Regions from separate parts of the Pseudomonas sp. 1121_17 genome, predicted to be linked through region 2. Evidence: predicted binding sites of a transcription regulator. Region 2 holds the regulator's gene; the other holds the start of a gene.
What was found. Region 2 encodes sigma-54, which starts transcription at its own class of promoters, with help from an activator protein. Its sites were predicted from a motif close to ANTGGCATNNANNTTGCTNT; they were not measured.
Positions count from the first base shown of each region.

Region 1: glnA (type I glutamate--ammonia ligase) is a predicted target of sigma-54. The motif match lies at 3,653-3,672, and genes of this name have one in related genera.

Region 1 is NZ_VXCX01000005.1:223,146-231,358, forward strand. Features, by position in the region: gene ntrC (nitrogen regulation protein NR(I)) at 1-352, opposite strand, end outside; gene glnL (nitrogen regulation protein NR(II)) at 349-1,434, opposite strand; gene FW789_RS12915 (hypothetical protein) at 1,696-2,049, opposite strand; gene glnA (type I glutamate--ammonia ligase) at 2,149-3,555, opposite strand; gene thiI (tRNA uracil 4-sulfurtransferase ThiI) at 4,073-5,527, shown strand; gene typA (translational GTPase TypA) at 5,655-7,475, shown strand; gene FW789_RS12935 (YkgJ family cysteine cluster protein) at 7,574-7,978, opposite strand; gene FW789_RS12940 (glycogen/starch/alpha-glucan phosphorylase) at 8,162-8,213, shown strand, end outside.
Region 2 is NZ_VXCX01000003.1:447,769-455,981, forward strand. Features, by position in the region: gene FW789_RS09635 (KdsC family phosphatase) at 1-416, shown strand, start outside; gene lptC (LPS export ABC transporter periplasmic protein LptC) at 425-997, shown strand; gene lptA (lipopolysaccharide transport periplasmic protein LptA) at 984-1,511, shown strand; gene lptB (LPS export ABC transporter ATP-binding protein) at 1,512-2,237, shown strand; gene FW789_RS09655 (RNA polymerase factor sigma-54) at 2,408-3,931, shown strand; gene hpf (ribosome hibernation-promoting factor, HPF/YfiA family) at 4,010-4,318, shown strand; gene ptsN (PTS IIA-like nitrogen regulatory protein PtsN) at 4,331-4,798, shown strand; gene rapZ (RNase adapter RapZ) at 4,801-5,655, shown strand; gene FW789_RS09675 (HPr family phosphocarrier protein) at 5,676-5,948, shown strand; gene FW789_RS09680 (ZIP family metal transporter) at 6,001-6,894, opposite strand; gene FW789_RS09685 (superoxide dismutase) at 6,906-7,517, opposite strand; gene FW789_RS09690 (DUF2753 family protein) at 7,519-7,980, opposite strand; gene FW789_RS09695 (class II fumarate hydratase) at 7,999-8,213, opposite strand, start outside.

The DNA.
Region 1 (8,213 bases), on a different contig from region 2:
GCTTGACCAGCGAGACCGCCTCGTCAACGTCGAACGGCTTGGGCAGGTACTCGAAAGCGCCGCCTTGATAGGAGGCTACCGCACTGTCCAGGTCCGAATGCGCGGTCATGATGATCACCGGCAAGCGCGGATGTTGTTCACGAATCTGCGCCAGCAGGTCCAGGCCGCTGGCGCCCGGCATGCGAATGTCGGAAATGATCACGTCTGGCTGCTGCCGGGCCAGGCGACCCATGACTCCGTCAGCGCTGTCAAAGCTCTGGGTGGTCATGCCCTCCTGTTGCAGGGCTTTTTCCAGGACCCAGCGGATGGAGCGATCATCGTCGACGATCCACACGGTTTCACTTCGGCTCATGGGGCAGTGGCTCCTTGTTCCAGAGGCAGGAAGATCGAGAAGGTGGTGTGGCCGGCATGGCTCTCACACTCGATCAGGCCCTGGTGCTGGCTGATGATGTTCTGGGTGATGGCCAGGCCGAGGCCGGTACCGTCCGGGCGCCCGCTGACCATGGGATAGAAAAGGGTGTCCTGCAGTTCCGCCGGGATGCCGGGGCCGTTGTCGGTGATTTCGACGCGGGCTACCAGGCGATGACGGATGTGGCCAATGGTGAACTGGCGCACGGCGCGGCTGCGCAGGCTGATGCGGCCCAGGCGCAATTCGTTCTGGCTGCTGATCGCCTGCATTGCGTTGCGCACGATGTTAAGTACGGCCTGGATCATCTGCTCGCGGTCGATCAACACGTCCGGTAGGCTCGGGTCGTAATCACGCACCAAAGTGATGCAGCCTTGGCTTTCGGCCTCGACCAGGCTGCAGACGCGCTCCAGCACTTCGTGAATGTTGGTCATCGCCAGCGACGGCAGCTTGTTTGAGCCGAGCATGCGGTCGACCAGGTTACGCAGGCGGTCGGCTTCTTCGATGATTACGTTGGTGTAATCACGCAGGCCATCATTGGGTAGTTCACGGGCCAGCAACTGCGCCGCGCCACGAATGCCGCCCAGCGGATTCTTTATTTCATGGGCGAGGCCACGCACCAGCATCTTGGTGGTTTCCTGCTTGGACAGCTGGGCCTCTTCCTTGGTGATACGCAATAGCCGGTCACGCGGGTGCACCTCGAGTAGCAGCAAGGTCTGGCCTTGATGCAGGATCGGCGTAACCGCGTAATCGACGGTGATGCTTTGCCCGGTCAGCGAGGTCAGTTGCGCCTCGCGCTTGGTGAACGGGTGAGCCTGTTCAACGGCCTGGCGCAGCGAGTTGAGCGCCTCGGTCGACTCGGTGAACAGCTCGCTGATGAACTGCCCATGACTGCGCTGACCGCTGACCGCCAGCAGCATCTCCGCGGCCGGATTCATGTACTCCAGGCGCAGTTCGGCATTGAGCAGCAGGGTCGCTGTGGTCAGGTTGTCCAGGAGTAGACGGTGCTGCGCATCGCTGATGGTCATGGGGCGTCGTCGACCTCTTTTGGCACATGGGTCGCCGTTGGCTGAGCCAAGGGCGGGCGCGCTGGTGATCCGCGTGATGGTTTGAAAATGCAAGAAACAAACCAAGGCTCCGAAAAGAAGCGCAATTGCCGGAAAAAGCCCTGTTCATGCGCTATTGCAGGCCAAAAAATGCCGATGAAACGTTTCACTTGAACCATATTGGGGTGCATGGCGGAGCGTTCGGCCTACCTATGCACCAATATAGAGCATCTTGACCCGTAGCTAGTCGCACAGTTGCCCGGTGGCGCGGATCATGCCAACGCGGTGCAGTGGATCGCCCTGACGTTGCGCCAGACTCAGTGCCAGCTCGCGCGCGCACTGGCGGCTGCGGGTTTGATTTAAGGACGCCAACTGGCGTAGCAGATCTGCCTGCAGACCATCCAGTCGCGGGCGGATGATGCGCTGCAAGTCGTGACGGGGCAGTGCGGGTGCCGCTCCGGCGAGCTGCCATTGCGACAGTCGCGCGTACTGCACCAGCTTGTTGCCTTCTATCTGATCGGTGAAAAATGCTGCTGCCTGCTCAGGGTCCTTTTCCAGTGGAGGCTGCAAGTGTGCGGTGATGCCGAAGGTGCACAAGTCGGACGCTTCTGAAAATCATGCCTGGCGGAAATGAAAACGGCCTCCCGAGGGAGGCCGTATTCAGTTGATGCCTAGCGACGACAGGCGTCGCTTACATCAGCAGCTGTAGTACAGCTCGTATTCCAGCGGGTGTACGAAGGTGCGAACCTTGATTTCTTCTTCGCTCTTCAGCTCGATGAAGGCATCGATGAAGTCGTCGGAGAACACGCCGCCCTTGGTCAGGAACGCACGGCCTTTATCCAGCTCTTCCAGAGCTTCTTTCAGGCTGCCGCAGACTTGCGGAATGTCCTTGGCTTCTTCTGGTGGCAGGTCGTAGAGGTTCTTGTCGGCGGCATCGCCTGGGTGAATCTTGTTCTGGATGCCGTCCAGGCCAGCCATCAGTAGGGCTGCGAAGGCCAGGTATGGGTTGGCCGATGGGTCCGGGAAGCGCGCTTCGATACGGCGAGCTTTCGGGCTGCTGACGTAAGGAATACGGATCGAGGCGGAACGGTTACGGGCCGAGTAGGCGAGCATTACCGGTGCTTCGAAACCTGGGACCAGACGCTTGTAGGAGTTGGTCGACGGGTTGGTGAAGCCGTTCAGTGCCTTACCGTGCTTGATGATGCCGCCGATGAAGTACAGGGCGGTATCGGACAGGCCGGCATAGCCTTCGCCAGCGAAGGTGTTCTTGCCGTCTTTCCAGATCGACATGTGCACGTGCATGCCCGAACCGTTGTCACCGTACAGTGGCTTCGGCATGAAGGTAGCGGTGCGGCCGTAAGCGTCGGCAACGTTGTGCACGACGTATTTCAGGGCCTGGACTTCGTCAGCTTTCTTCACCAGGGTGTTGAACTTGACGCCGATTTCGTTCTGACCGGCAGTCGCCACTTCGTGGTGGTGAACTTCAACGATCTGACCCATTTCTTCCAGTGCATTGCACATGGCAGTACGGATTTCGTGGTCGTGGTCGAACGGAGGTACCGGGAAGTAGCCGCCTTTGACGCCTGGACGGTGGCCTTTGTTGCCGCCTTCGATGTCAGCACCGGTCATCCACGAGCCTTGCTCGGAGAAGATCTTGAACATCGAACCGGAGATGTCGGACTGGAACTTCACTTCGTCGAAGATGAAGAACTCAGGCTCTGGACCGGCGAACACGGTGTCACCCAAGCCAGTGCTCTTGAGGTACTCTTCAGCGCGCTTGGCGATCGCACGTGGGTCGCGATCGTAGCCGAGCATGCTCGACGGGTCGACGATGTCGCAGGTGATGATCAGGGTTGGCTCTTCGGTGAACGGGTCGAGCACAGCGGTATCGTCAACCGGCATCAGGATCATGTCGGAGGCTTCGATGCCTTTCCAGCCGGCAATCGACGAACCGTCGAACATTTTGCCGACTTCAAAGAAGTCTTCGTCCAGACCATCACGCGCCGGCATGGTCACGTGATGCTGAGTGCCTTTGGTGTCCGTGAAACGCAGATCAATCCACTTGACGTCATGATCTTTGATGAGTTGAACCGACTTCGACATGTTGTCCTCCGGAGGGTCTAGAGCGCGGTGGGCCGCTGCCCTGGAAAAAGGGTGTTGCTGGGCGCGGATAGTCGGCCAAGCTTACCTGCCTCACAAGAGAGCAAATTGCATGCCAGTGCCCGAAAATGGCGAGCCTGAGATAAAAGCGGGCGTTCAGGGGCATTTATGAGTATTGGACCGAGCAAAAGCGCACCTTTTAGATGCGGAAATTGCGAGCTGCGCACCAAATCAGTGCGCATCTTTGCGGGAGCGTTCTCTGGAACCTCTTCGCGGCGGCCCGGCGTCCCGGTAAACCCGTTCCCACAGGGATAGCGGTGGAGTCGGGCTTTGCACCATCCTGTGGGAGCGGGCTTAGCGGGACGCCGGATCGCCGCGAAAGGGCCGACACAGGCGCGGCAAAATCAATCTCTTGCACTCATCTCAAACCTTTCTGTTCAAAAGTTGGTCAAATCCTGAGCAATTTCCGCTATAATTCGCGCCCCTCATTTTCGGCAGGCCCTGGGCGCGCTGTTTACCCATGAAACTCATCGTCAAAGTCTTCCCAGAAATCACCATCAAGAGCCGGCCGGTGCGCAAGCGCTTCATCCGTCAGCTCTCGAAGAACATCCGCAACGTGCTCAAGGATATCGACCCTGAGCTGAAGGTTGACGGTGTCTGGGATAATCTCGAAGTGGTCACCCGCCTCGAAGACGAGAAGCTTCAGCGCGAGATCATCGACCGGCTGTCGTGCACGCCGGGGATCACCCACTTCCTTCAGGTAGAGGAATACCCGCTGGGCGACTTCGACGATATCGTCGAGAAGTGCAAGGCGCATTACGGCCATCTGCTGGCCGGCAAGCGCTTCGCCGTACGCTGCAAGCGGGGCGGCCACCACGACTTCACCTCGATGGATGTTGACCGTTATGTTGGCAGCCAGTTGCGCCAGCAGTGCGGCGCCGCCGGTATCGACCTGAAGAACCCGGAAATCAAGGTGCGGATGGAAATCCGCAATCAGCGCCTTTACGTCATCCACAATCAGCATCAAGGTATCGGCGGTTATCCGTTGGGCGCGTTGGAGCAGACTCTGGTGTTGATGTCCGGTGGTTTCGATTCCACCGTGGCTGCCTACCAGATGATGCGTCGCGGCCTGATGACCCACTTCTGCTTCTTCAACCTCGGCGGCCGTGCCCACGAGTTGGGGGTGATGGAAGTCGCTCACTACCTGTGGAAAAAATACGGCAGCAGCCAGCGCGTGCTGTTCATCAGCGTGCCGTTCGAAGAAGTGGTCGGCGAGATTCTCGGCAAGGTCGACAACAGCTACATGGGCGTCACCCTCAAGCGCATGATGCTGCGCGCAGCGGCCAACATTGCTGACCGCCTGCAGATCGACGCGCTGGTCACCGGTGAGGCGATTTCCCAGGTGTCGAGCCAGACCCTGCCCAACCTGACAGTGATCGACCAGGCCACTGACAAGCTGGTACTGCGTCCGCTGCTGGCCAGCCACAAACAGGACATCATCGATACCGCTTATCAGATCGGCACAGCCGAGTTTGCCAAGCACATGCCAGAATACTGCGGCGTCATCTCGGTCAACCCGACTACCTGCGCCAAACCGCAGCGGGTTGTATATGAGGAGGCCCAGTTCGATATGCAGATCCTGGCGCGCGCGCTGGAACGTGCTCGCTTCATTTCGATCGACCATGTGATCGACGAACTCAGCCAGGACATTCAGATTGAAGAGGTGGCCGAGGCCACTCCAGGCCAGATCGTCATCGACATTCGTCACCCCGATGCGCAAGAGGATCAACCTTTGGTGATCGACGGTATCGAAGTCCAGGCCATGCCTTTCTATGCCATCAACAGCCGCTTCAAGCAGCTCGATGGCAATCGTCAGTACCTACTTTATTGCGACAAGGGCGTCATGAGTCGCCTGCATGCGCATCATCTGCTCAGTGAGGGACATGCCAATGTGCGTGTTTATCGTCCGGCATAAACTGCCAGGGCTGTATGGCGGCAGCATCCGCCATCGCCCTCCCGACCCGCGGGCCCGCTGAGCCTTTTACCTTCATATTGGCCGTCTAGAATGGGCGGCAACCGAATCCTCTGATCGAGATACATTTGTGATCGAAAATCTGCGTAACATCGCCATCATCGCCCACGTTGACCATGGTAAAACCACTCTGGTCGACAAACTCCTGCGTCAGTCGGGCACCCTGGAGCGTAACGAGCTCAATGACGAGCGCGTCATGGACTCCAACGACCAGGAGAAAGAGCGCGGTATTACCATTCTGGCGAAAAACACCGCCATCAACTGGAATGGCTACCACATCAACATCGTCGACACCCCCGGCCACGCCGACTTCGGTGGCGAAGTTGAGCGTGTAATGTCGATGGTCGACTCCGTGCTGCTGCTGGTCGATGCCCAAGACGGCCCTATGCCGCAAACTCGCTTCGTGACCAAAAAGGCATTCGAAGCTGGCCTCAAGCCAATCGTTGTAATCAACAAGGTTGACCGTCCGGGCGCGCGTCCTGATTGGGTTCTGGACCAGATCTTCGATCTGTTCGACAACCTCGGCGCTACCGACGAGCAGCTGGACTTCCAGGTCGTCTACGCCTCGGCTCTGAACGGCATTGCCGGTCTGGACCACACTGCCATGGCCGAAGACATGACCCCGCTGTACCAAGCGGTTGTCGACCACGTTCCACCACCTGCTGTTGACCGTGACGGCCCGTTCCAGATGCAGATCTCCGCTCTGGACTACAACAGCTTCCTCGGTGTTATCGGCGTTGGCCGTATCGCCCGTGGTCGCGTCAAGCCGAACACTCCGGTTGTCGCCATCGATGTCGACGGCAAAAAGCGTAACGGCCGTATCCTGAAGCTGATGGGTCACCACGGTCTGCACCGTGTCGACGTTGAAGAAGCTGCCGCCGGCGACATCGTCTGCATCAGCGGTTTCGACGAGCTGTTCATCTCCGACACCCTGTGCGACCCGTTGAACGTCGAGGCGATGAAGCCGCTGACCGTCGACGAGCCAACCGTTTCCATGACCTTCCAGGTCAACGACTCGCCATTCTGCGGTAAAGAAGGCAAGTTCGTGACCTCGCGTAACATCAAGGACCGTCTGGATAAAGAGCTGCTGTACAACGTTGCACTGCGCGTTGAAGAAGGCGACTCGGCCGACAAGTTCAAGGTTTCCGGCCGTGGTGAACTGCACCTGTCGGTACTGATCGAAACCATGCGTCGCGAAGGTTTCGAGCTGGCCCTGGGCCGTCCTGAAGTGATCATTCGTGAAGTCGACGGCGTCAAGCAAGAGCCGTTCGAGAACGTCACCATCGACATCCCAGAGGAAGCTCAGGGCAAGGTCATGGAAGAGATGGGCCTGCGTAAAGGCGACCTGAGCAACATGGTCCCGGATGGCAAAGGCCGTGTGCGTCTGGAATACAACATCCCTGCTCGTGGTCTGATCGGTTTCCGTAACCAGTTCCTGACCCTGACCAACGGTGCTGGCATCCTGACCTCGATCTTCGATCGCTACGCTCCAGTCAAGTCGGGCCACATGTCCGGCCGTCAGAACGGCGTACTGGTTTCGGTTGAAACCGGCAAAGCCCTGACCTACTCGCTGGAAACCCTGCAGGCGCGCGGCAAGCTGTTCGTCGAGCACGGTCAAGAGATCTACTACGGTCAGATCATCGGTCAAAACAGCCGCGACAACGACCTGGGTGTAAACCCAACCAAAGGCAAGAAGCTCGACAACATGCGTGCTTCGGGTAAAGACGAAACCATCGCTCTGGTTCCGCCGGTTCGCTTCACTCTGGAACAGGCTCTGGAATACATCCAGGAAGACGAGCTGTGCGAAGTCACGCCTAAGTCGATCCGTCTTCGCAAGAAGATCCTCGACGAAAGCGAGCGTACCCGCGCTGCCAAGAAAGCCAAGATCTGAATCCAGATCTAGCTGAATAAAAACGCCCCCGGTCGCGAGACCGGGGGCGTTTTTGTTTGTCTGGTGGCTTTAAGGGGGCGCACAGCAGCCCCGGCTATTCAGCGTCCAACCACCTTTGGCTTGTAAGCGCAGAAGCCCGGCCGTGGGCCGACCTTGGGGTGGTTGCGGCAGGTATCGGGGCGCTTGTCATAAATGGTGCACAGGCGGCTCTTACGATCCAGATAGAGACAATCATCGTTGCTCATTCGGGTCAAGGTGAAGATCCCCGACTTCTGATTGAAACGCTCGATGATGCCGTCCTTCTGCAGGCGCTTGGCAACGTTCTTGGCCGGCTCGTCCTTGTCGAAGTCATCGACCACGCCAATACGGATAAGGTCTTTGATCTTCACTTCCACCGGCAGCGTGCAGCAGGTCGAATGGCAGCCCCCGCACATATGGCTGGAATAGCGCTGCCAGGTATCGAGGCGGTCGACTTCAGCCGCGGCAATCAGGGTCGGTTTCATAGTTATAAGGAGCGAATCACGGTGTAGGGGCGCGCGATGATACCGGAGTTGTTCAAATTGTGAACAACCTTTCGCCCGATTATGCTTTTCGGCATGAAAACTGCGAACAACAACTGCCAGCCCCTGTCGAAGGGTCTAGTCTGAACACTCTCCTGCCTTTGCCCACTTGCCCGAGGATGTCACATGTCTCAGCAACCCAAAGCACGTGACGTCGAGGTCACCGAGTTCCGTGCCG
Region 2 (8,213 bases):
TCAAGACCTTCAACACCCTCGACGGCCAGGGCATCAAGATGCTCATGGCCTCGGGTGTGACCACGGCAATCATCAGCGGGCGCAAGACCCCGGTGGTCGAGCGTCGGGCGGAGAACCTCGGCATCCCGCACCTGTTTCAGGGCCGCGAGGATAAACTGGTGGTTCTGGACGGCCTGCTCGCTGAACTGGGCCTAAGCTATGAGCAGGTCGCCTACCTGGGCGACGACCTGCCCGACCTGCCGGTGATTCGCCGGGTCGGCCTGGGCATGGCCGTAGCCAACGCTGCCGTGTTCGTCCGCCAGAACGCCCACGGGGTAACCCAGGCCCGCGGCGGCGAAGGTGCTGCCCGCGAGTTCTGTGAACTGATCATGCAGGCCCAGGGTACCCTGGACGCTGCCAACGCCAACTACCTGTAAGGCCGCACATGTTCAGCAAAAAAGCTAAAAACATCGCGCTGCTGGGGCTGATCGCTGCCCTGCTGGTAGCGGTCGGCTACTGGAACGTCAGCCCCGAGAGCTTCCTCGACAAGCCACAGGCGCAGGTCGACGAAAGCGCCATCGACTACTATGCGATCAATGCCCACAGCGTGCAGTTCTTGCCTGACGGCAAGATGCAATATGAAATGACCGCCGACAAGGTCGAGCACCTCAAGGCCAGCGAAGTCACACTGCTGACCACGCCAGACCTGCACATGTATCGCGGCACCGCGTATCCCTGGCATGTCCAGAGCGTGCGTGCGGAGGTCAACCCGGATGGCACCGAGGTCGAGCTGATCGACAAGGTACGGGTTGCTCGCACCGACGAAAAACAACGCGAAACCATCATTACCAGCACGCGCATGACGGTGTTCCCGCAGAAGCAATATGCGCAGACCGAGCAAGCCGTTAGAATCGACGGCGCCGGCGGCACCACCACCGGCGTTGGCATGAAAGCGTATTTGAAAGACGGCAGGATGGACCTGCTGTCCAACGTAAGAGGACAGTATGAGGCTCGTTAAAACCCTCCCTTTTTTGCTCAGCCTGAGCGCAGCACTGGGAAGCGCGAGCGCCTTGGCCCTGCCGAACGATCGTGACCAGCCAATTCGTATCCAGGCCGACGACGCTCACCTGGATGACAAACAAGGCGTAGCTACCTACCGCGGCGACGTGATCATCACCCAAGGTTCGATGATGATCAAAGGCAACACCGTGACCATGACCCGTGCCGCCAATGGCGACATCGACGTGGTGACTTCGGTGGGCAACCTGGCCTACTTCGAGCAACAGCAGGACGCCGCCAAGCCCGACAAGATGAAAGGCTGGGCCGTGACGATTCAATACCAGGCGCAAAAAGACACGGTGATTCTGACCGACCGCGCCAAGGTCGAGAATGAAAGCAACACCACCGAAGGCGAGAAGATCGTCTACAACACCAAGTCCCAGGTGGCAACCGCAGGCAATGCCGGTGGCGCCGCCACGACCAAGCGTCCGCGCATCGACATGGTGATCCAGCCGAAGAAGAAGGCCGAGTAAATGGCGACTCTCAAAGCCCAGCATCTGGCCAAGAGCTACAAGGGCCGCCAGGTGGTTCGCGACGTCAGCCTGTCGATCGACAGCGGCCAGATCGTCGGCTTGCTCGGCCCCAACGGTGCCGGCAAGACCACCTGCTTCTACATGATCGTAGGCCTGGTTCAGGCCGATCAGGGCCGCGTGCTGATCGACAACAATGACGTCAGCCACCAACCCATGCACGGCCGCGCCCGTGCCGGGATTGGCTACCTGCCGCAGGAAGCGTCGATCTTCCGCAAGCTGTCGGTTGCCGACAACATCATGGCGATCCTCGAAACGCGCAAGGAACTCGACCGTGACGGCCGTCGCAAGGAGCTGGAAAGCCTGCTGCAGGAATTCCATATCAGCCACATCCGCGACAACCTCGGCATGAGCCTTTCCGGTGGCGAACGCCGCCGTGTCGAGATTGCCCGCGCCCTGGCCACCGCACCCAAGTTCATCCTGCTGGATGAACCGTTCGCTGGCGTCGACCCGATCTCGGTAGGTGACATCAAGCAGATCATTCATCACCTCAAGGCCAAGGGCATCGGTGTGTTGATCACCGACCACAACGTCCGCGAGACGCTGGATATCTGTGAGACAGCCTACATCGTCAACGATGGTCAACTGATCGCCGAAGGCGATGCCGAGACCATTCTGGCTAACGATCTGGTCAAGGAAGTCTACCTGGGCCACGAGTTCCGGCTCTGAGGCCCTTGCCTGGGCACTGGCAGCAGCAAGCTAAAACAGCTTAAGTGTTACAGTGCTCTAGGCAAACGCTACAAATTAAGGCATATAACTTGCTTGAAATTGGCGCCGCGGCGCCCTTCGTGTAGTGGATGGCGCAGATGCGCCGGCGGACAAGGTATTAAGCCCAAGCTATGAAACCATCGCTCGTCCTAAAAATGGGCCAGCAACTGACGATGACCCCGCAGTTGCAACAGGCCATTCGTCTGCTTCAGCTCTCGACCCTGGACCTCCAACAGGAAATTCAGGAAGCGCTGGAATCCAACCCGATGCTCGAACGCCAGGAAGACGGCGAAGACTTCGACAACAGCGACCCGCTGGCCGACAGTGCCGAAAGCAAGCCAAGCGCCGAAAACCTGGACAACAGCTTCCAGGACAGCGGTTTTCAGGATGGCAGCCTGCAGGAAGGCAGCGCCGCCAGTCAGAACCTTGAAGAAGGCGACTGGAACGAGCGCATTCCCAACGAACTGCCGGTCGACACAGCCTGGGAAGATGTCTACCAGACCAGCGCCAGCAGCCTGCCCAGCAACGACGATGACGAGTGGGACTTCACCACCCGCACCTCTGCCGGCGAGAGCCTGCAAAGCCACCTGCTGTGGCAGCTGAACCTGGCGCCGATGTCCGATACCGATCGCCTGATTGCAGTAACGCTGATCGACAGCATCAACCAGCAAGGCTATCTGGAAGACACCCTCGAAGAAATCTGCGCAGGCTTTGACCCGGAGCTCGACATCGAGCTCGATGAAGTCGAGGCCGTGCTGCACCGTATTCAACAGTTCGAACCCGCCGGCGTTGCCGCACGCAACCTGGGCGAGTGCCTGCTGCTGCAGCTGCGTCAGTTGCCGGCCAATACGCCTTGGTTGACCGAGGCCAAGCGCCTGGTCAGCGACTTCATCGATATGCTCGGCAGCCGCGACTACAGCCAGCTGATGCGCCGTATGAAGCTCAAGGAAGACGAACTGCGGCAGGTCATCGAGCTGGTGCAGAGCCTCAATCCGCGGCCTGGCTCGCAGATCGAGTCGAGCGAGCCGGAGTACGTGGTGCCTGACGTGATCGTGCGCAAGGACACCGACCGCTGGCTGGTCGAGCTGAACCAGGAAGCCATGCCGCGCCTGCGGGTCAACCCGCAATATGCAGGCTTTGTCCGCCGCGCCGATACCAGCGCCGACAACACCTTCATGCGCAACCAGTTGCAGGAAGCGCGCTGGTTCATCAAGAGCCTGCAGAGCCGCAACGAGACCTTGATGAAGGTCGCCACGCAGATCGTCGAGCACCAGCGCGATTTTCTCGAGTACGGCGACGAGGCGATGAAACCGTTGGTGCTGCATGACATCGCCGAAGCAGTGGGCATGCATGAGTCGACCATATCCCGCGTCACCACCCAGAAGTACATGCACACTCCGCGTGGCATCTTTGAGTTGAAATACTTTTTCTCGAGCCACGTCAGCACCTCCGAAGGCGGTGAATGCTCGTCCACGGCGATCCGCGCGATCATCAAGAAACTGGTTGCAGCGGAAAATCAGAAAAAGCCATTGAGTGACAGCAAGATCGCTGGTTTACTGGAGGCACAAGGCATCCAGGTAGCCCGTCGCACCGTCGCCAAGTACCGCGAGTCGCTCGGCATAGCACCGTCGAGTGAACGCAAGCGACTGATGTAGCCCCAGGATGTGCCACAGCGTTTTTGTGGCAGGTGCAAGACCTGCCTCTTTATGCACGGGCAACAAAGGAGAAGCTGTATGCAAGTCAACATCAGTGGACACCATGTAGAAGTAACCCCACCACTGCGCGACTACGTCGAGCAGAAGCTGAAGAGACTCGCAGGGCACTTTGACAAGATCACCAACGTCACGGTGATCATGAAAGTCGAGAAACTGCAGCAGAAGATCGAAGCGACTCTGCAGATTCCGGGCGGCGAAGTGGTTGCCAATGCCGAAGATCTAGACATGTATGCAGCCATCGACAATTTGGCTGACAAGCTCGACCGCCAACTGAAAAAACACAAGGAAAAACAGCAAAGTCTCCTGCAAGGTGCAGCTGCTCGCTGATCCCCCTCATCCATGATCCGACTTGAAACCATTCTGACCCCCGGCCGTTCCTTGGTGAACGTGCCGGGCGTCAGCAGTAAGAAACGCGCCCTCGAAGAAATCGCCAAGGTCGTAGCCAGCGAAGTCAGCGAGCTCGACCAGCAAGAAGTCTTCGAGAAGCTGATCGCCCGCGAAAAACTGGGCTCCACCGGGTTTGGCAATGGCATCGCCATTCCGCACTGCCGCCTCAAGGGCTGCGCCAATCCGGTCAGCGCCCTGCTCCACCTGGATCATCCAATCGACTTCGATGCCATCGATGGCGCCCCGGTGGACCTGCTGTTCGTCCTGCTGGTGCCCGAAGCTGCCACCGATGCTCACCTTGAGCTGTTGCGCCAGATTGCCAGCATGCTCGATCGCGAAGACGTGCGTAAGCGTCTGCGCGCTGCGAGCAACAACGAGGCCTTGTACCAGGTCGTCCTGGACGTGCAAAACGGGAGCTGAGCATGCGCCTGATCATCGTCAGCGGCCGCTCTGGCTCCGGCAAGAGCACTGCACTTGCCGTGCTGGAAGACAATGGCTTCTACTGCATCGACAACCTGCCCGCCGGGTTGCTGCCGCAGCTGGCTGAAAACACGTTGATCAATACCGAGCTGATGCAGCCCAAGGTTGCCGTCTCGATTGATGCGCGCAACCTGCCAGGCCATCTGTCACGCTTCCCCGAGCTGCTCGAGGATGCCCGCGCACGGCACATCCAGTGCGATGTGCTGTACCTGGACGCCGACGAAGACACCCTGCTCAAGCGCTTCTCCGAAACGCGCCGGCGTCACCCACTGACCAACGCCAATCGCTCGCTGGCCGAAGCCATTCGGGTAGAGAGCGATATGCTCGGGCCGATTGCCGACCTTGCCGACCTGAAGATCGATACCACCAACCTCAACCTCTACCAGCTACGCGATTCGATCAAGCTGCGCCTGCTCAACCAACCCGAGCCGGGTACGGCGTTTCTGGTTGAGTCGTTTGGCTTCAAGCGGGGCATGCCGGTAGACGCCGACCTGGTGTTCGACGTGCGCTGCCTGCCCAACCCGTACTGGAAGCCGGAAATCCGCGAACACTCAGGCCTGGATCAGCCGGTCATCGATTACCTGGCTGCGCAGCCGGATGTCGAAGAGATGTTCCAGGATATCTCCAGCTATCTGCTCAAATGGCTGCCGCGCTTCGCCGCCAGCAACCGTGCCTATGTCACCATCGCCATCGGCTGCACCGGCGGCCACCATCGCTCGGTGTACCTGACCGAGCGCCTCGGCCAGGTTCTGCAGCAATCCTTGAAAAACGTCCAAGTCCGCCACCGCGACCTCTAGCCCACAGGATTTACCCGAACATGCCCGCCCGCGAAATTACCATCATCAACAAGCTGGGCCTGCACGCCCGAGCGGCCGCCAAGTTCGTCGGCGTGGCCGGGCGCTTTCCTTGCCAGGTGAGGGTCGGCCGGGCGCCAGACAAGCTGGTCGATGGCAAAAGCATCATGGCGGTGATGATGCTCGCAGCGGGCAAGGGCACTCAGGTGCACCTGTTCACCGAGGGCGAGCAGGAAGACGAGGCACTCCAGGCCGTGGTGGATTTGATCAACAACTACTTCGACGAAGGCGAATAACGCCCCGCCGCTGCCAGGCCCAGCGCTGCCGCAGCGCTGGACCAGCAAGCGGTCACGACATGGCCGTGTCCATCACCATCATCAGGCAGAAGCCCACGCACAGCCCCAGGCTTGCCAGGCGATAGTTGCCGTTGCTGCGTGATTCCGGAATGATCTCCTGCGTCACCACCAGCAACATCGCTCCCGCCGCGCAGGCCAGGCCCAGCGGTAGCAGCAGTTCGGCAACATTCACTAGCCATGCGCAGATCACTGCTGCCAGCGGCTCGACCAGGCCCGAGGCCGCGCCGATCAAGAAAGCCTTGAAACGCGACATCCCCGCTCCGGCCAGCACCAATGCGATCACCAGACCTTCCGGCACATCCTGCAGGGCGATGCCCATGGCCAGGCTGTCGGCGTCCGGCATGCCGCCACCGGCCGATACGCCAATGGCCATCCCTTCAGGAATGTTATGGGCAATGATGGCAATCACGAACAGCCAGATCCGCGCTGCGATAACCGGCTGATTGCCGTTACCGACCAAGGCTTCGGGTGAAGCACCCGAGACCTTGAAGTCGACCAGAAACAGGCAAAGCGCGCCTAACAGCAGGCCGAAACTGATCAGCCCACCGGCGCCCCATGGGCTGAAACCGATCGCCTGTGCAGCGGTCAGGCCCGGCATGATCAGCGAGAACGCAGTCGCTGCCAGCATCACTCCAGCGCCGAAACCGAGCAAGGTGTCAGCCACCGCTACCGGCATATTGCGGATCACCAACACCGGCACCGCGCCCAGCGCAGTGCCCAGAGCGCACAGTGCACCGCCCTCCAGAGCCCGCAGTATGCGCGGCTCCAGGCCCAGCCAATCGATCCCGCGTGCCACTAACAGCGCAGTCCCGACCAGCAACAGCAAAGTCCCCAGCGCCAGACGAAACAGGCGCACACTGCTGACAGACATCACCTGCGAGCGCATACCGGTTAGGCTCACTTCAAGGCTTGCTGATAGCGGCGTTCCACTTCGGCCCAATCGACCACGTTGTAGAACGCGCCAATGTATTCAGGCCGGCGGTTCTGGTACTTCAGGTAATAGGCGTGCTCCCACACGTCCAGCCCGAGGATCGGCGTGTTGCCGTGCATCAGCGGGCTGTCCTGGTTGCCGCTGCTCTCGACCACCAGTTGCTTGGTCGGGGTCACGCTGAGCCAGGCCCAGCCACTGCCGAAGCGGCTCAGCGCAGCCTTGGTGAAAGCCTCCTTGAAAGCATCAAAGCCACCTAATTGCTGCTCGATGGCCTTGGCCACCTCGCCTTGCGGCACGCCGCCGCCATTGGGCGCCATAACAGTCCAGAACAAGGTGTGGTTGGCGTGGCCACCGCCCTGGTTGATCACCGCTGCCTGCAACTTTTCAGGCAATTGCTTGACCGCGCCAACCAGTTTTTCCACCGGCCACTCAGCCCACTCGGTGCCCTCGATGGCCGCGTTGAGGTTGTTGATGTAGGTCTGGTGATGCTTGCTGTGGTGGATTTCCATGGTCTGGGCGTCGATGTGCGGCTCCAGCGCATCGTAGGCGTACGGCAGTGCAGGCAAGGTATGCGGCATATCAGTGGATTCCGTAATTAAGTGAGTGAGGTGCAACTTCCGGCGCAGCAATCAGCTCGCTCGCCACGCCAGCCTGGCGGTTGAGCAAGCGCGCGGTGCGCGGGTACTGGCCGTACTCGGCAATGAAATTGAGCAGCTCGGTGTAGGTACGTGCGCTGTGGCGCAGTGCCGCCTCGCGTAGCGGCTGCGGCAGTCGTGGCTCGTGGCTGGCCTGCAGCAGGCGCTGGTGGGCAGCGCAGAGGTAATCCGCGCTTTCGTGGGGTTGGTTCAGGCGCAGGTGCAGATCGGCCAGGTTGTGATGGGCGATTACCAGTGCGGCAACCGCCTCGTCAACGTCATGCCAGCGCTCGAGCAGCACCTGGGCCAGGGCCAGCGCTTGCAGGTAATGCTCCCGAGCGTCGACCCAGTCGCCTTGGGCAAACAGCCGGTTGGCGTGATCGGTGGTGCGTTTCCAGTGCTGCATGACGTGCCTCCTGGACGGTCAGATACCGCCAGCGGTGAGTTTTTCCGGGTCAAGCAAGGCTTCAAGCTGGTCACGCGAGAGGTCGGTGTGCTCCAACGCCACGTCGATGATCGGCCGGCCTTGCTTGTAGGCGGTCTTGGCGATCTCGGCGGCCTTCAGGTAGCCGATGATCGGGTTCAGCGCGGTGACCAGAATCGGGTTGCGCGCCAGGGCTTCCTTGAGCTTGCTTTCAT